4 regions of the Streptomyces sp. ID05-26A genome follow, and region 3 is predicted to be linked to each of the others. Evidence: riboswitches for the same ligand, from Rfam matches in the RefSeq annotation. Region 3 holds a riboswitch; each other region holds the start of a gene.
What was found. A riboswitch is a leader RNA that binds a small molecule or an ion and turns the genes downstream of it on or off. The one in region 3 is predicted to bind cobalamin.
Positions count from the first base shown of each region.

Region 1: another riboswitch for cobalamin. It lies ahead of PV646_RS02470 (putative cobaltochelatase); the one in region 3 lies ahead of PV646_RS30755 (aldehyde dehydrogenase family protein).
Region 2: another riboswitch for cobalamin. It lies ahead of PV646_RS35380 (prenyltransferase/squalene oxidase repeat-containing protein); the one in region 3 lies ahead of PV646_RS30755 (aldehyde dehydrogenase family protein).
Region 4: another riboswitch for cobalamin. It lies ahead of metE (5-methyltetrahydropteroyltriglutamate--homocysteine S-methyltransferase); the one in region 3 lies ahead of PV646_RS30755 (aldehyde dehydrogenase family protein).

Region 1 covers NZ_JARAYZ010000001.1:513,727-518,181, reverse strand. The annotation lists gene PV646_RS02480 (cytochrome P450 family protein) at 1-671, shown strand, start outside; gene PV646_RS02475 (threonine aldolase family protein) at 691-1,653, shown strand; cobalamin riboswitch at 1,675-1,805, shown strand; gene PV646_RS02470 (putative cobaltochelatase) at 1,844-3,748, shown strand; gene cobO (cob(I)yrinic acid a,c-diamide adenosyltransferase) at 3,759-4,373, shown strand.
Region 2 covers NZ_JARAYZ010000005.1:161,183-165,637, forward strand. The annotation lists gene PV646_RS35370 (FAD-dependent monooxygenase) at 1-602, shown strand, start outside; gene PV646_RS35375 (hypothetical protein) at 583-2,094, opposite strand; adenosylcobalamin-variant (AdoCbl-variant) riboswitch at 2,185-2,256, shown strand; gene PV646_RS35380 (prenyltransferase/squalene oxidase repeat-containing protein) at 2,291-3,496, shown strand; gene PV646_RS35385 (SCO2322-related protein) at 3,496-3,909, shown strand; gene PV646_RS35390 (hypothetical protein) at 3,906-4,455, shown strand, end outside.
Region 3 covers NZ_JARAYZ010000003.1:761,250-765,704, reverse strand. The annotation lists gene PV646_RS30760 (ribonucleoside-diphosphate reductase subunit alpha) at 1-574, opposite strand, end outside; cobalamin riboswitch at 721-932, opposite strand; cobalamin riboswitch at 1,060-1,227, shown strand; partial or broken gene PV646_RS30755 (aldehyde dehydrogenase family protein) at 1,388-2,209, shown strand; gene PV646_RS30750 (PucR family transcriptional regulator) at 2,362-3,969, shown strand; gene PV646_RS30745 (NACHT domain-containing protein) at 4,104-4,455, shown strand, end outside.
Region 4 covers NZ_JARAYZ010000002.1:2,014,594-2,019,048, forward strand. The annotation lists gene PV646_RS24775 (AMP-binding protein) at 1-134, opposite strand, end outside; gene PV646_RS24780 (enoyl-CoA hydratase/isomerase family protein) at 127-867, opposite strand; gene PV646_RS24785 (TetR/AcrR family transcriptional regulator) at 944-1,543, shown strand; cobalamin riboswitch at 1,542-1,761, shown strand; gene metE (5-methyltetrahydropteroyltriglutamate--homocysteine S-methyltransferase) at 1,833-4,100, shown strand; gene PV646_RS24795 (NPP1 family protein) at 4,253-4,455, shown strand, end outside.

The DNA.
Region 1 (4,455 bases), on a different contig from region 3:
TGCTCGAACTCCAGAACGTCGACATCCCCACGTTGAAGCGGTGGAGCACCGGTTCGCTGGAGTTCTTCTGGGGCGACATCACCCGCGAACGGCAGCTGGAACTGGTCGACGACGTCGGCGACTTCCACCAGTGGCTGATCAAGCGCTACCACGCGCGGGACGGTGAGCTGTTCTGCGCGCTGGCCGATGCCGGAGTGTCCGCCGAGGACTCCGCCGGGCTCTGCTACTTCCTGCTGATCGCGGGCCAGGAGACGACGACCCAGCTCCTGTCCACGGCGCTGCGCCGCGCGTTGCAGGACCGTTCGCTGTGGGCGCGACTACCTGAGCCGGGCGTGGCCGAGTCGTTCGTCGAGGACGTGCTGCGGACCGAGACGCCCGTCGTCACGTGGCGGCGGCTGACCGCGCGTGACGTGGTGTTGTCCGGTGTGCGCGTGCCTGCCGGTGCGGAGCTCGTGTTGTTGTTGAGCGGTAAGGAAACCGATTCCCGGCATCTCGCGTTCGGGTACGGGCGCCACTTCTGCCTCGGCGCCGGGCTGGCCCGGTTGGAAGCCGCTGTGACGTTGCGGACGGTGGCCGAGCACGAACCGTCGCTGCACCTCGTCGGCCCGAAGCCGGAGTGGCTGAACCTGCTGTCGTTCCGCGCGCCGAAGTCGGTGGCCGTGAGCCGCTGACCTGAGGTTTGATGCTGGGGTGTTGAACCGTCAGCTTTCCGGAGTCCGCAAGAAGACGCTGCTGGAGACGCTCGGCCCGGTGCCGGACGTCGACCCCGACCGCTACGGCGACGGCGGCCCGGTGGGGGCGCTGGAGACGCGGGTGGCGGAGTTGCTGGGCACCGAGGCCGCGCTGTTCGTGCCGACCGGGACCATGGCGCAGCAGATCGCGCTGAAGTGCTGGGCCGACCGCACGCACAACCCGATCGTCGCGATGCACCCGCAGGCGCACCCGCTGCACCACGAGGACGACGCGCTGACCGTGCTGTCCGGTCTGCGGCCGATCAAGGTGCGCGACGCCGACATCGGCTCGTGCCCCGAACCGTTCGGCACGCTGCTGCTGGAGGTGCCGGACCGCGAGGCCGGGTTCGTGCTCCCGACCTGGGACGAGCTGACCTCGATGGTCGATCTCGCCCGCGAACGGGACGCGGTCGTGCACCTCGACGGCGCGCGGCTGTGGGAGAGCACGCACGGCCTGGGCAAGCCGCTGGCCGAGATCGCCGGCCTGTTCGACTCGGTCTACGTGTCGTTCTACAAGTCGCTGGAGGGCATCTCCGGAGCGGCGCTCGCGGGCAGCCAGGACTTCGTCGACCAGGCACGTGTCTGGCGGCACCGGTACGGCGGCATGCTGTTCCAGCAGTGGCCCGCGGCGCTGTCCGCGCTGCACGGCCTGGACACCGTGCTGCCGAGGCTCGGCGCGTACGTCGAGCACGCCAAGGTCGTGGCCGCCGCCATGGACCTGCCCGAACCGCACACCCACCAGTTCGCGCTGCACCTGCCCGGTGATCCCGCACACCTCAAGGAGGTGAGCGGGAAGTTCCTCGGCGGGTTCTGGCGCGCCGGGACGCTCGCGAAGACCGAGGTCACGATCGCGGAGCCCGCGCTGGAGTGGACGGCGGACGAGGTCCGGGCGGCCTGGGAGGAGTTCCTCAGCCTGATCTAGGACGACGTGGCTGTTGGACCCGGCCGTGCGAAGTGCGACGATGCCGGGGCTGTGAGGGGAGTGCGAGGAAGCCGGTGTGACTCCGGCGCCGTCCCGCGACTGTGACCGACCGCGTGTCGGGAGTCAGGAACTCGTCCCCCTCTTCACCTCACCACGGGCGTGGACACCCGAGGAAAGGACATCGCCGAGCATGTTCCCCTTTTCGGCTGTCGTCGGACACGACGACCTCCGGCTGGCCCTGCTGCTGAACGCCGTGCACCCCGGCATCGGCGGCGTTCTCGTCCGCGGCGAGAAGGGGACCGCGAAGTCGACCATCGTGCGTGCCCTCGCCGCGCTGCTGCCGGAACTCGACGTCTCGGCCGGGTGCCGGTTCGGCTGCGTGCCCGGCACCACCGACTGCCCCGACGCGCCGCACGAGGGCGTCGACCGGCGACCGGCCCGGCTCGTGGAGCTGCCCGTCGGCGCCACCGAGGACCGGCTGGTCGGGTCGCTCGACCTGGAGAAGGCGCTGACCGAGGGCGTGCGGGCGTTCCAGCCCGGTCTGCTGGCCGCGGCTCACCGGGGCGTGCTGTACGTCGACGAGGTCAACCTGCTGCACGACCACCTCGTCGACCTTCTGCTCGACGCCGCCGCCATGGGCCGCGCGCACGTCGAGCGCGAGGGCGTCTCGATCTCGCACCCGTCCCAGTTCCTGCTGGTCGGCACCATGAACCCGGAGGAGGGCGAGCTGCGGCCGCAGCTGCTCGACCGGTTCGGGCTGACCGTGGCGGTGAAGGCCGCGCGGGACGTCGGTGTGCGCACCGAGGTCATCCGGCGCCGGCTCGCCTACGAGGCCGACCCCGTGACGTTCGCGGCGAAGTGGGCCGGTGCGGACGCCGAGCTCAAGCAGCAGATCACCGAGGCACGTTCGAAGCTGCCGGGAGTGTCCCTTCCGGACGGTGAGCTGCGCCGGATCGCCGCCGTCTGCGCGGCTTTCGAGGTCGACGGCATGCGCGCGGACCTCGTCGTCGCCCGTGCCGCCACCGCCCACGCGGCGTGGCGAGGCGCTTCGGAGGTCGAGGAGACCGACGTCGAGACCGCGGTCAGGCTCGCTCTGCCGCACCGGCGCCGCCGCGACCCGTTCGACGAGCCCGGCATCGAGGAGCAGCAGCTCGAGGACGCGATGAAGCAGGCGGCCGAGCACGCTTCCGACCCCGACGAAGGCCCGGACGACGACGGCCCCGGCGGTGGTGAGCTGCCCGAACCGCAGGACGGCCCGAAGGGCAACGGGAACGCGCCCCAGGACCGTCCGGCACCGGAGCCCTCGCCCGCGTTCAAGGCGCGGTTGCTGGAGGTCCCCGGAGTCGGCGAGGGCGCGCCCGGCAAGCGTTCGCGGGCCCGTGCCCGCACCGGCCGGATCGTCCGTTCGTCCAAAGTGGACGGCAACGGGCTGCACCTGGTCGACACCCTGACGAACGCCGCGCCACACCAGGCGGCGCGGGGCCGCAGCGGTCCCGGACTGCTGCTCACCGCCGCCGACCTGCGCAAGGCCGTCCGGGAGGGCAAGGAGTCGAACCTCGTCCTGTTCGTCGTCGACGCCTCCGGCTCGATGGCGGCGCAGAAGCGGATGTCGGCGGTCAGCGGCGCGGTGATCTCGTTGCTGCGCGACGCCTACCAGCGCCGGGACAAGGTCGGCGTGGTGACGTTCCGCGGCCAGACCGCGGAGGTGGCCCTGCCCCCGACCACGTCCGTCGACGCGGCGGCCACGCGCCTGAAGAAGATGCGCACCGGCGGCCGCACCCCGCTCGCGGACGGCCTGCTCAAGGCCCACCGCGTCCTCGAGATCGAACGGATGCGCGACCCGCGGAAGCGGCCCTTGGTGGTGCTGCTGACGGACGGCCGCGCGACGTCGTCCGGCCTCGGCGGCGACCCGACCAAGGACGCGCTGAAGGCCGCGGGCCTCTTGGAGCAGACCGCTGTCGTGGTCGTGGACTGCGAACAGGGCCACGTCCGCCTCGGCCTCGCCCAGAAGATCGCCGAAGCGCTGCAGGGCACGTGCGTCCGGCTCGATCAGTTGTCCGCCGACCACCTCGCCGGCGTCGTCCGGGCCGCGTAAGGAGATCGTTGTGCCTCAAGGACAACCCACCGAGGTGCCGAAGGACGGCCTGACGACCCGCCAGCGCCGCAACCGGCCGTTGCTGATGCTGCACACCGGTGAGATGAAGGGGAAGTCGACGTCGGCGTTCGGCATGGCGCTGCGCGGCTGGAACCAGGGCTGGGACATCGGCGTGTTCCAGTTCGTGAAGTCCGCCAAGTGGAAGGTCGGCGAGGAGTCGGCCTTCAAGGCGCTCGGCCGGCTGCACGACGAGACCGGCGAGGGCGGCGCCGTCGAGTGGCACAAGATGGGCGAGGGCTGGTCCTGGACCCGCAAGCAGGGCACCGAGGACGACCACGCCTCGGCCGCGCAGGAGGGCTGGGCGGAGATCGCACGCCGCATCCGGTCCGAACGCCACGGCTTCTACGTGCTCGACGAGTTCACGTACCCGCTGCACTGGGGCTGGATCGACGTCGACGAGGTGGTGGACACGCTCGCGAACCGGCCCGGCCACCAGCACGTCGTGATCACCGGGCGGTACGCGCCGCAGAAGTTGATCGACGCCGCCGACCTCGTGGTGGAGATGACCAAGGTCAAGCACCCGATGGACGCCGGTCAGAAGGGCCAGCGGGGGATCGAGTGGTGAAGCGGCTGATGGCCACCGGCCCGGGTCTGAGGACCGGAGTGGTGTACGGGTCGGCGGACGCGGTCACCAGCCCGGGTCTGCG
Region 2 (4,455 bases), on a different contig from region 3:
GACCGGAGGCGGAGTTCATCACCCACCTCGGCATGAACCTCGCCGTCTTCACCGCGCCGAACTTCCTCGGCCTCGACCACTGGCAGACGTTCCAGCAGGGCGAGGTCGTCGGCGGTGGCGTGATGAGCGCCCGTTCGAACGCGGAATGCCGTGTCTACATGGGTTTCTACGGCGAGGTGGACTTCGACCACCGCGACGTCGACGCCCAGCGTCGTTTGCTCGCCGAGAAGTTCGCGGACGCGGGCTGGGTGTGGCCGACCGCGGTGAAACACATGTGGGAGGCGCCCGACTTCCACTTCGACTCGATGAGCCAGATCAGGATGGACTCCTGGTCACACGGCAACGTCGTGCTGCTCGGTGACGCCGGGTACTGCGGTTCGCCGTTGTCCGGGCAGGGCACCAGCATGGCGCTGGTCGGCGCGTACGTGCTCGCCGGTGAGCTCGCGAAGGACCCGTCGGCCGCTTTCCAGCGCTACGAGGAGGTTCTGCGGCCGTACGTCGTCGCGAACCAGGAGATCGCGCTGAAGAACCAGGCCAACGGCGGCGCGCCCACCGAGGAGTTCGCCCAGGTCGTGAACAGCCTCAGCCTGCCGAACTACTGACCAGTTCCCGGATCGCCTCGGGGATCACGGTGCCGGTGAACCTCACCACCGCCGTGATCCCCTTGGCGTCGAGGTGCCGCAGGTCCGTGAAGCTGAGTCCCTCCACCGCCTTCCGGGTGTCGGCGTCCTCGGTCAGCTGCCCGTCGCGGGCGAACGACAGGCGCGTCACCCGGTTGGCGTTCCAGTGGTAGCTGGCGGCCTTTCCGTTGCGGGACAGCCGTTGCAGGACGGCAATCCGGCTGCCCTGGTAGTTGTTGAACTCGACGACGAGCACCCCGCCCTCGATCTCGACGGCGACCGAGTCCTCCTCGAACTCGTCCACCACGTCGGCGACACCGGCGTTCGTGACGACCGTGACCGTCGCCGCGGGCCCGAGGTCCTCCAGCCACTGGTACGGCCGTTCGGGACGGGAGATCGGCGGCGGGGCCGGTTCGCCGCGCAGCAGGTGCCCGACTCGGTCAGCCGCCTTGTGCACCACCGGATCCGTCGCCGGCGCGGGCCACAGCGTCAGGTCGTAGCGCTCCTCGCCCTCGTCCCGTCCGGTCGCGCAGACGCGGACCCGGAACCCACCCGGCCACGGAGCGGTGCTGCCGTGACCGAACTTCGCGGCCCCGGCCACCGCGACGTAGTCGATCTCGGCGACCTCGTCCCACTGCTCCAGGTCGGGCAGGTGCGGTTCGTCCAGCACGACCTGCACGGACACGGGAACCTTGCCGTCGGCGAGACCCGTGCGCACCGCGAACCCGGTGTCGATCGCGGCCACGAGACCCGTCGCCGTGAAGTCCGCCTCGGTCAGGCTCGGCTCTTCCACCACCACGAACTGGTGGCCGGACACCATCGCCTCCGTCATCCAGGACGTGGGCCGGTACTCGCGGCGCCGCTTCTCCTGCACGGCCCGTTCGTACGCGTGAGGCATGGGCACGTCCGGCAGGATCGCGGCGCAGGCGCCGATCGCGATGCCGACGGCCGCCGCGGGATTGGCCGCCACCGGAGTGCCGATCGCGTTCAGAACCGCCCTTGCCACCACCACGGCCACCGCCAGGTGCGTCGCGCCGCGTTTGACGGCGATGGCGTGCTCGTCACCCTCGACGTCGTTGATGTCCGGGAACAACGCGCGCACGTGCCCGAGGATCAGGCTGCTCGCTCCGGGGTGCGCGCCGTCGACCATGGTCATCGGCAGCGCCATCGCGCTCTGCTCGCCCATCGACACGAACCCGAAAGTGGCGTTCGCCGGTGGCGGCACCAGTCCGGAGACCAGTTCGGCCGGTGCGGTCAGGTCCAGCCGGGCCACGGCCAGTTCCAGCGCGCCGAGCAGCCGTTCCGCCGCCAGGGACGAGAACCCGCGCAACGCCTGCTGTGTCGCGGAGCCACGGGCGTGCCGCTCGTTCCCGCGCTGGGCGGTGTGCGTGCCCAGCGTGGCGGCCGGTTCGTCCGGGATCAACGCCTCGATCACCCGTGCCGCGTCGTCGACCTGCTTCGCGAAATCCCCCATCCGCCGATTCTGCTCGTTGATGGCCCAGCTCACAGCCATTTGACTCAAATAGATCCCTCCCGCACGATCGTTGACTGACAACAGCATCCGCATGCCGCGGGGGAAGCCGGTGGAACTCCGGCGCTGACCCGCAACGGTGATAGTCCGACTGCCCGTGGCGTGCGGTAGCTCCACCGACCCGTCGAGGACCGCGGGCATGGGAGGCGTAGTGATCAGGAGATCCGCGTTGGTGGCCTTGGTGGCCACCGCGCTGGTGGTGACACCGCAGGCGCAGGCGGCGGAAGCGGCCCCGTCCGCGGGGACGTGGCTGGTCAGCCAGTTCGAGGGTGGCGACCACCTGCTCCAGGGCCCCGGCCTCGTGGACGCCGGGTTGACCGCGGACGGCGTCTACGCGCTGGCGGCGGCGGGCGTCGGCAGGTCGACGGCGGTGAAGGCCGCCGCCTGGCTCGCCCAGCCCGACCAGCTGAACTTCCTGATCGGTGAAGGCGACGAGTCGTACGTCGGCGGCCTGGTGAAGCTCGCGCTGGTCGCGCAGACGCTCGGCACCGATCCGCACGCGTTCGCGGGCGTCGACCTGCTGGAGCGGCTCGCGCCGTTGCAGGAGGAGTCGGGGCGCTACCGCGACGCGACCGGTCCCGGGTTCGACCAGACCAACGCGTTCACGCAGGCGTTGGCGATCATCGTGCTGAAGCGCGCCGCCCTGCCGTCCGACCAGGCGGTGGTGTACCAGGTTTCCACGCAGTGCCCGGACGGCGGCTTCCCGATCGCCTTCGAACAGGCGCCGTGCAAGTCCGATGTGGACGGTACGGCGATGGCACTGCAGGCGCTGCTGGCGGTGGGCGAGAAGACCGCGTCGCCGAAGGCCCTGACGTGGCTCGCCTCGCAGCAGAAGCCGGACGGCGGTTTCCCGTCCGCGACTGCCGGGGCCAACGCCAACAGCACGGGACTCGCCGTCGGCGCGCTCGTCGAGGGGGGTCTCACTCAGCCCGCGGACAAGGCCGTGGCGTACCTGAAGTCGTTGCAGGTCGGCTGTTCCGGACCGGAGGCGCGACGCGGTGCGGTCGCCTACGACAGCGCCGGTTTCGAGCCGTACCCGGCGATCCGCGCCACCGCACAGGCGATGCTCGGCCTGGCTCGCGTGAGCCTCGCGGACGTGACGGCTTCGTCGGCTGTTCCCGGGGTGCCCGCGATCGACTGCACCACCACGCCACCGGTCACCTCGGCGCCCGAGCCGACCGTGCCGACCGCGCCCGCTCCGGCAGGGCCCGAGGCCCCGGCCGACCCGCCGCTCGCCGTCACCGGACCGGACCAGGCCGTTCCGCTGAGCCTGTTCGGGTCGTTCGCGGTGCTCGCCGGTGCCGTCCTGCTCTTCGTCTCCCGTCGTCGGAAGGTTGGTGCGTGATGCGCCGCATGCTTGCTGTCCTCGCCCTCGTCGCGAGCTCGTTCGTCGTCACGTCCCCTGCCTCCGCCGTTCCGTGCGCGAACGTGAAGGTCGTCGTGGACTTCGCCGCACTGGGCGGCGGAGTCCAGACCGGCTGCACCTCGATCGATCCGACCACCGGAATCCAGGCGCTGAACAACGCGGGCTTCCCGACCACGTTCGTGCCGCGCCAGCCCGGGTTCGTCTGCACGATCAAGGCCCTTCCGAACCCGTGCAAGATGCCCACGACCAGCGCGTACTGGTCCTACTGGCACGCCACCCCCGGCGGCACCTGGACCTACAGCACCTCCGGCGCGCTCGGCTACGACCCGGCTCCCGGCACCGTCGAGGGCTGGGCGTTCGGCGCCGGCACCGCTCCGAGCACCGCCCCGTGAAAAGGCTCTTCCTCGCGCTGGCACTGGTAGCGGCGTTCGCACCGGTGCCGGCGCAGGCCGCGGGATGTGACGGCGTGACCGTCGTCGTCGACTACCGCGGCCTCGGCGGAGGCGTCCAGCAGGGCTGCGCACCCGGTAGCCCCGCCTCCGGCATCGCGGCACTGACCGCCGCGGGCTTCGGCTACACCTACGCCTCGCGGCAGGCTGGTTTCGTCTGCCGCATCAACGGAAAGCCGGGCACGGACGCGGACAAGTGCGTCAACGCCTCGCCCGCCACCGCGTACTGGTCGTACTGGCACGCACCGGCCGGTGGTTCGTGGGTGTACAGCAACCAGGGCGCGGCGACGTTCGTGCCGGGACGCGGAACCGTGGAGGGGTGGGCGTTCGGCGCCGGCGAACAACCTGGCATCGCACCGCCCGCGGCTCCCGCACCGCCTCCGCCGGCGCAGCAACCGCAGCCTCCCGCGCCGCCGGTGCAGCAACCTCCGGCACAGCAACCCCCTGCGGTGACCACGACCGTTCCGCCGACTTCCTCGTCGGCCGCTG
Region 3 (4,455 bases):
ACGCGAGCGACGACATCAGCCGGTAGAAGTCGATGGCCTCGGCGGCGGTGTGCGAGAGACCGCACGCGACGCGCAGCAGCCAGTACTGCGGCTGCTCGATGACCGAACGCTTCGCGGGGTGGCGCAGCAGGTAGCGGTCGTAGACAGTGCGCAGGCCGAAGTACTCGAACCGCCGGTCGCCGTCGAGGTCGATCGCGTCGTCGAGCTTGCGGGCGTTGGCGGCGACGAACTTCGCGGTCGCGTCGCCGATCAGGCCCTCGGCGTGGCCGAGCGCGACGCTCTGGCTGAAGGACTGCACGCCCTGACGGCGCACCTCCTTCTCGATGTACGCGGCGAGCAGGCCGGCGGCGAGCTTGGAGTACTCGGGCTCCTCGGCGACCAGCGCCGCGGCGGTCTGGATCGAGAGCCGGTCCAGCTCCTCGGTGGTGGCGCCGTCGTAGAGACCGCTGATCGTCTTCGTGGCGACCCGCAGCGGGTCGACGTCGTGCAGACCGACCGTGCAGCGTTCCACCGCGCGCACGATCTTGTTCAGGTCAACCGGTTCGAGTGAACCGTTGCGCTTCTTGACGCGCATTGTGGTGGTGGTGAGCGTGTCGACCGCCGTCACAGCTCTCTCCTCGCGAGCTCGGGGTGGCCACGAGATCGGGAGAGGGTGAACGGGCGCGCGCGACCGCCACGTCCTCCCGCCCTCCCTCGGGGCCTCGGACACCCGCACGCGTGGGCACGTGCGGGGCGCTGGCAGGTCTTCGGACTCGTGGGCGAGCCTGTCTCCAGGCGCCTACCGGCCGTCGCTTCCCAGACGTCGATGTCCAGTGCTTTCTGACGGCTTTCGTTCCCACTCACCGCTGCGGGGCAGTCCCGGACTCACACCGGGTTCCCTCTTGCGACGACCGATCTGGATGATCGGCCGAACCAGCTCGGAGCACCATACATGGGTGTCGTCGAGCGATCGACAACTACATCTAGTGGGCGTGTCGCCCAGTCGGAGCAGCCCCGAACGATCACGTGCGCGCGCCGGTGATCGCGGCCACTCTCGACATGGTAGGAAGTCCTACTTTAGGTTGACCGAAGGTCCACGGTGCAGGGAAGCCGGTGCGAGTCCGGCGCGGTCCCGCCACTGTGACCGGGGAGCGGTGTCCCATCAGCAGGCCACTGGCGCGAGCCGGGAAGGCCGGGGCGGCACGTCGATCCGGGAGCCAGGATACCGGCCGGGGACTTCCGTGTTCGTCCACGAGGATGGAGCTGAACGCATGCGGATTCTTCCTACCTGCGCGAGAAACGCAATCCCGCAGCCATAAGCCGTGTCTTCGTCGTGCCCGGTCGTCCACACGCGACACGGGCGGCTCCCTCCTGCGCTCAAACGGAAGGACCTTCTGGGAGCAAGGATCTGCACCACTTCATCGGCGGCAAGCCCGTGTCCGGCACGTCCGGGCGCTTCGCCGACGTCTTCGACCCGAGCACGGGGTCGGTCCAGGCCCGCGTGCCGCTGGCATCGGCCGCCGAGGTCTCGGACGCGATCGCGGACTCCGCTGCGGCACAACGGGAATGGGCGACCTGGAACCCGCAGCGCCGGGCCCGCGTGCTCATGAGGTTCGTCGACCTCGTACGCGCGGAGGAGGACAGCCTGGCCCGGTTGTTGTCGTCCGAGCACGGCAAGACCGTCGCCGACGCACGAGGTGACATCCAGCGAGGACTGGAAGTCGTCGAGTTCGCCATCGGCATCCCGCACCTGCTCAAGGGCGAGTACTCCGACAGCGCCGGCACCGGCATCGACGTCTGCTCGATGCGCCAGCCGCTCGGTGTGGTCGCCGGCATCACGCCGTTCAAACTCCCCGCGATGATCCCGCTGTGGAAGGCCGCTCCTTCGATCACGTGCGGGAACTCGTTCGTGCTCAAGCCTTCCGAACGCGACCCCTCGGTGCCGCTGCGCCTCGCGGAGCTGTTCCTGGAAGCCGGTCTGCCGCCCGGTGTGTTCTCCGTCGTCAACGGGGACAAGGAAGCCGTGGACGCACTGCTCACCGACCCGCGGATCGAGGCGGTCGGCTTCGTCGGCTCCTCCGCGATCGCCGAGTACGTCTACACGACCGCCGCCGCGCACGGGAAGCGCGCGCAGTGCTTCGGCGGCGCCAAGAACCACATGATCGTCATGCCGGACGCCGACCTCGACCAGGTCGCGGACGCCTTGGTGGGCGCCGGTTACGGCTCTGCGAGCACGTCCATCTGCTCCCAATCTGCGTGAACGCTCGGACGCCTGGAGCCACTGGAGGGCCGTTGACCAGCCTGAACACACTGGTGCGCCAGTAGACTCCCATCACCGAACACTTCTTGAATTCCTCTGTAGACGGTTGGCAAGGTGGTGGCATGAGTCCGCGAACAGGCCTCACCCGCGTGCTGGACGACCTGGGCACCACGCTGATCGACCTCGTGCGTGGTGATCCGGGCCGTGCCGCGGACGTCGGTGGTGTCGTGATCCACGACCCGGACGACGACCAGGCGTTGCCGCCGGCCGCGCTGGTGCTGGGCGTCGGTGTGCGCGAGCCCGCTCCGTTGCTGCGCCTGCTGGGCGAGGAAGGGGCGGCCGCGTTGGTCGTGCGCGGCCCGATCGTCCTCACCGAGGAGATCTCCGAGGCCGTCGACGGCTCCGGGGTGGCCCTGCTCGGTCTGGCGCCGGGGGCGTCGTGGACCCAGCTCGCCGCGATGTTGCGGTCGTTGCTCGCGGAGGGTGAGGTCGACCCGTCCGAGACGCTCGGCGGTGTACCGGCCGGGGATCTGTTCGCGCTGGCCAACGCGGTGGCGTCGCTGATCAGCGCTCCGGTGACGATCGAGGACCGCAGCTCGCGGGTGCTCGCGTTCTCTGGGCGGCAGGACGAGGCCGACTCGTCGCGGGTCGAGACGATCCTGGGTCGGCAGGTTCCGGCGCGGTACTCGCAGCTGCTGGAGGCGCGCGGGGTGTTCCAGCAGCTCTACCGCAGCGACCAGCCGGTTTACATCGAGGGGCTGCCCGCCGACGACGGCTCGCTGTGCCTGCCCCGCGTCGCCGTGGCGGTGCGGGCGGGTGACGAGTTCCTCGGCTCTATCTGGGCCGCCGTGCGCGGGCCGTTGTCCCCGGACAGTTCCACCGCGTTCGGCGACGCGGCCAAGCTCGTGGCGTTGCACATGATGCGCCAGCGGGCGGGTGCCGACGTCGAACGGCGGCTGCGCGCGGACCTCGTCTCGACCGCGATCGAGGGAGGTGCGGGCGCGGCGGAGGCGGTGCGGCGGCTGGGGCTGGCCGACCAGCCGTGCGTGGTGCTGGCGATGGCGCTGGCCCACTCGCACGGCGACGATCCGGCCGCGCACGCCCGGCTGCTGGCCGAACGCCAGCAGATCGCCGACGCGCTCGCCATGCACCTGACGGCCGTGCATCCTCGTGCCGCGGCCGCGTTGATCGGCGACGTCGCCTACGCGATCCTGCCCGCGGAGTCGGACGACCGGGCGTTGCGGATCGCCACGGACTTCCGCAACCGCATCGGCAACGCCGTGCTCGTGGGTGTCGGCGAGGTGTCCGACGGCCTGACGCTCTCCCGGACGCGGGCCGGTGCCGACCTGGTGCTGCGGGTGCTGCGGGCGGGACGCGCGTCGCGGCCGGTGGCGCGGGTGTCCGACGTGCACGGCGAGGGGTTGCTCCTGGAGCTGTCGGACCTGATCGCCGAGCGCGGGGACACGCTGACCGGGCCCGTCGCGCGGTTGGTCGCCTACGACCGCAAGCACAGCGCGTGTCTGGTCGAGACGCTCAGCGCGTGGCTCGACGCCTTCGGGGACGTCCCCGCCGCGTCGGCCGCCGTTTTCGTGCACCCCAACACGTTCCGGTACCGGCTGCGGAGGTTGTCGGAGGTCGGGGAGATCGACCTCGGCGATCCGGACGCGCGGTTCGCGGCGATGCTGCAGCTCAGGTTGTGGCGCCCAGATCTTCGCTCAGGAGAGGGCTGAGCGATTCCGGTTGCTGCTTGTCCAGTTATTGTCACCATTCGCGGCATGTGGTGGTCGAAATGCGACTGAAAGGGCCATGAGCTGTGGCCAATAGGAGCAACCTGGCCACGCTGTCCGCTATTACCGTCTTGATCGTGAACAGAGACCAGGTGGGGCGTGGTGTGCGCATCACCGTATCTGCGGTTCTCGGTTCCGCTACAACGCTCGTGTTGCTCCCGATCGCCATCAACGTCGGCACGGGCGGCACCGCCCCTCCCCTGTTACAGCCGCTGACCGGCTGGCTGTGGCCGTTGGTCGGGCTCATGTTCTTGGTCGCAGTGGCGCTCGGAGTATGGGATCGGATCGGAGACGCCAGGCCTCCGAAGGTGTCCGATCGCTGGCGTAACCAGCACGAACGGACATCGAACCTCGCTGCGGTTCAGTCATATGTGGAGAGGCGCCGCGCCAGTTCGCTCTTCGCCCGGATGAGCGTTGAGCTAGGCCTCT
Region 4 (4,455 bases), on a different contig from region 3:
AACGCCTGCGCGTACCCGTCGGACAGCGCGCCGATCTGCGCGAACGTGAACGAGCCGCCCGGATCGAACGTCCACGCCGTCCTGTCCGGCCACCGCATGACGGCCGTCCGCAGCGCGCCGATCAGGTCAGCCACGGCCGAACTCCGCCCGCGCCCCGTCCCCCTCGCCAGAGGTGCTGGTGATCACGGCGTGGTCGACCTCGGTGGCCAGCGCCTGGTCGAGCGTCGAGCCACAGCCCAGGTCGATGGCGCGTTTCGCCAGCAACGCGGCGACCGGAGGCTGGGTGGCGATGCGCTTCGCGAGCTTCATCGCGTGCTTCTCGTGGTCGTACACCTCGCGGTAGACCACTCCGAGTTCCATCAGGCGGGCGCCGGTGATCCGCTCGCCCAGCAGCAGCCATTCCTTCGCCTTGTGCGGACCGACCAGCCGCGGCAGCAGGGCGGAGACGCCTCCTGTGACGCTGAGGCCGACGCTGACCTCGGGAAACCCGAACTCCGCCCCGACTCCGGTCACCACCAGGTCGCATCCCAGCGCGAACTCGGCACCCGCGCCCAGCGCGTAGCCGTGAACCGCCGCGATCACGACGCCGGGGAAGTCGCGGATCGCGCGGGTGACGTCCTGGATGCGTTCCAGGCGCGCCCGCGTCTGCTCCTCGGTCTCGGCCGGAACCGGTTCCTTGAGGTCGTGCCCGGCGCAGAACGCCCGGCCGCGTCCGGCCAGCACGACCACCCGCGCCTGGTCCTCACGGGCTCGTGCGAACGCCGCCAGCAGGTCCTCGACCAGTGCCGGAACCACGGCGTTGAGCCGTTCCGGACGGTTCAGGTGCACCTGCGCGACGCCCTCGGCGCAGGAGTAGTCGACGGTCATGTCTCCCCTTCGATCGATCGATCGATCGGGCTTGACGCTAGAGTGATCGCGTCGAGCCGGTCAAGGGAGGCAGCAGATGACGACGGAGGAACGAGTCCGCGAGGCCGCGGTGCGGTTGTTCGCCGAGCGCGGCTTCCACGGCACCGGCATCCGCGACCTCGCGCAGGCCGCCGGCCTCTCGTCGGCGACGCTCTACCACTACATGGGCACCAAGGAAGACCTGCTGGCCGAGATCATGCGCACGAGCCTCACCGAGCTGATCACCGCCGCCGAGCAGATCACCGGCCAGCACGTCACCGGCCAGCACGTCACCGGCCAGGCCGGAACCGAGACGAGACGTCTCGTCTCGCTGGTCAAGATGCACGTCCGCGCCCACGCCGAGAAGCCGCGCGAGACCGCAGTCGTCGACGGCGAGATGCGCGCGCTGACCGGCGCACGGCGCGAGGAGATCGTGGCGTTGCGCGACCGCTACGAGAGCTTCTGGCAGCAGGCGATCGAGGCCGGCGTGAAGGCGCGCGAGCTGTCGGTGGCCGATCCGGGCGTGGCACGGCTGGCGTTGCTGGAGATGTGCAGCGGCGTCTCGCGCTGGTACTCCCCCGCCGGGCCGGTCGGGTTGAGCGATCTCACCATCCAGTACGCCGACATGGCGCTGGGCATACTCGGCGCGGCCCGCTAGTCTCGATCACGCCAGCGGTTCACCCGGGTTCGTCCCGGGTGGAGCAAAAGGGAACCCGGTGCGAGTCCGGGACTGCCCCGCAGCGGTGAGTGGGAACGAAAGCCGTCAACAGCACTGGGTCGCGAGACCTGGGAAGCGACGGCCGGTAGGAGTGAGCCCCCAGAGGTTCCAGCACGGCGCCCACGAGTCCGAAGACCTGCCGCAGGTGCGCGCGCCAACCGGTGCGCGCTGCTCCGGAGCCTCTCGGGCGGGCTGACGGGCCGGCCTCGTGCTGTCTCGAGCTGTCCTCGTGGGTCTCCGGTGCTTCCGCACGCTCGCGAGGAGAGAGCCTGTGACCATCGGCAGCACCGTTCTCGGCTACCCCCGGATCGGACCGAAGCGCGAGTTGAAGCGCGCGGTCGAGCAGTACTGGGCCGGGAAGATCGACGAAGCCGCCCTGCGGCGGACCGCGCGGGAACTCCGCGCCCGGACCTGGGCCGAACTGTCCGAACTGGACTCGATCCCGTCCGGCACGTTCTCGTTCTACGACCAGGTGCTCGACACCGCCCAGCTGTTCGGCGTGATCCCGCAACGGTTCCGCGACCTGGGTCTGTCCGAACTGGACACCTACTTCGCGGCGGCCCGCGGCCGGGACGGCGCCGCGGCCCTGGAGCTGACGAAGTGGTTCGACACGAACTACCACTACCTGGTGCCGGAACTGGGCCCGGACACCGAGTTCTCGCTGGCCGGTGACCAGCCGATCGCCGAGTACCGCGAAGCCCGCGACCTCGGCGTCACGACCCGGCCCGTGCTGCTCGGCCCGGTGACGTTCCTGTTGCTGGCCAAGAGCACGGTCCCGGGCTTCGACCCGGTGACACTGCTCGACCGCCTGGTGGAGGCCTACGTCGAACTGCTCGGCCGGCTCAGGGTCGAGGGCGTCGAGTGGGTGCAGCTCGACGAACCGGCGTTCGCCGCCGACCGCACCCCCGCTGAGCTCGACGCCCTGAGGAGCGCCTACCGCACTCTCGGTGGCTTGCCGGGACGGCCGAAGCTGCTCGTCACCGGCTACTACGGCGACCTGGGCGAGGCATTGCCGGTCCTGGCCCAGTCGCGGGTCGAGGCGATCGGCGTCGACCTCGTCGCCGCGCCGGACACGTCGGTCGCGATCCCCGCGTTGCGCGACAAGATCCTCGTCGCCGGGCTGGTCGACGGCCGCAACGTGTGGCGCACCGACCTGCACGCCGCGCTGGCGAAGGCCGCGACCCTGCTGGGTTTCGCACGCGAGGTCGTCGTCTCGTCGTCCTCGACGCTGCTGCACGTGCCGTACGACCTGGACGCCGAGACCCTCGAACCGGACGTGCGGGCGCGGCTGGCGTTCGCGCGGCAGAAGGTCCGCGAGATCGTGCTGCTGGGCAAGGCTTTGCGCGGTGGGGCGGACGGCGCGTGGGCCGACGAGGCGCAGCGTCGGCTGCCCAGCCCGCGCCGTGACGACCACGTCCGGGCACGCGTCGAGTCGTTGCGGCCGGAGCACCGCGTCCGCGCGCCCTACGAGGAACGTGCCGCCGCTCAACAGGCCCGGCTCGGGCTGCCCCCGCTCGCGACCACGACGATCGGCTCGTTCCCGCAGACCGGCGACCTCCGCAGGGCGCGCGCGGCGGTCCGGAACGGCGAGATCACCGAGGACGAGTACGGGCAGCGGATGCGCGACGAGATCGGCCGCGTGATCGACCTGCAGGAGGACATCGGCCTGGACGTGCTGGTGCACGGCGAGCCCGAGCGCAACGACATGGTCCAGTACTTCGCCGAGCACCTGGAAGGCTTCGCCAGCACGGAGTTCGCGTGGGTGCAGTCGTACGGGTCGCGGTGCGTGCGACCGCCGATCATCCACGGCGACGTCTCACGCCCGAAGCCGATCACGGTGCCGTGGAGCACCTACGCGCAATCGCTGACGGCCAAGCCGGTCAAGGGCATGCTGACCGGGCCGGTGACGATCCTCGCGTGGTCGTTCGTGCGCGACGACCAGCCACTGGCCGACACGGCGGCCCAGGTGGCGCTGGCGCTGCGGGACGAGATCCGCGACCTGGAGGAGGCCGGGATCCGGGTGGTCCAGGTCGACGAACCGGCGTTGCGCGAGCTGCTTCCGTTGCGCCGGAAGGACCAGCCGGCGTACCTGGAGTGGTCGGTCGGCGCGTTCCGGCTCGCGACCTCGGGCGCCACGACGGGCACCCAGGTGCACACCCACCTGTGCTACTCGGAGTTCGGCGAGGTGATCGGCGCGATCTCGGACCTCGACGCCGACGTCACGACGATCGAGGCCGCGCGGTCCAAGATGGAGATCCTGGAGGGCCTGGACTTCCCGCGTGGCATCGGTCCCGGCGTGTACGACATCCACTCACCGCTGGTGCCGGGCGAGGACGAGATCGTCTCGCTAATCACCGAGGCGGTGCGCGCGGTGCCGGGTGAACGTTTGTGGATCAACCCCGACTGCGGTTTGAAGACGCGCGGTTACGCCGAGGTGGAGCCCGCGTTGCGAAACCTGGTCGCCGCGACCCGTCGCATGCGGTCAGAGCTGGGCTGATGACGGAGCGACCTCGGGACGGGATCGATTCCGTCCCGAGGTTGTGAATTTCCCGGTATGGCAAAGATTTGGCGAAGTACCTAGACGTGAACGTGGTTCATGTACCACCTTCTGCCTCGCAAGCCTCTCCGCTCCCTGCATCCCCCGGAGGCCTGAAGTTGAGGAAGAAGCTCCTGACCGCGCTCGCCGGCGCCCTGCTGATCACGGCACTGTTCCCCGGCATCGCGCTCGCCGACCCGCCGAGGGCCATCCCCGCGAACTACGAGGCGGCCGACGGCAAGTGGCAGCCCGCGTTCGACTACGACGGCGACGGCTGTTACCCCACCCCGGCGATCTCGCCGAACGGTGACATCGC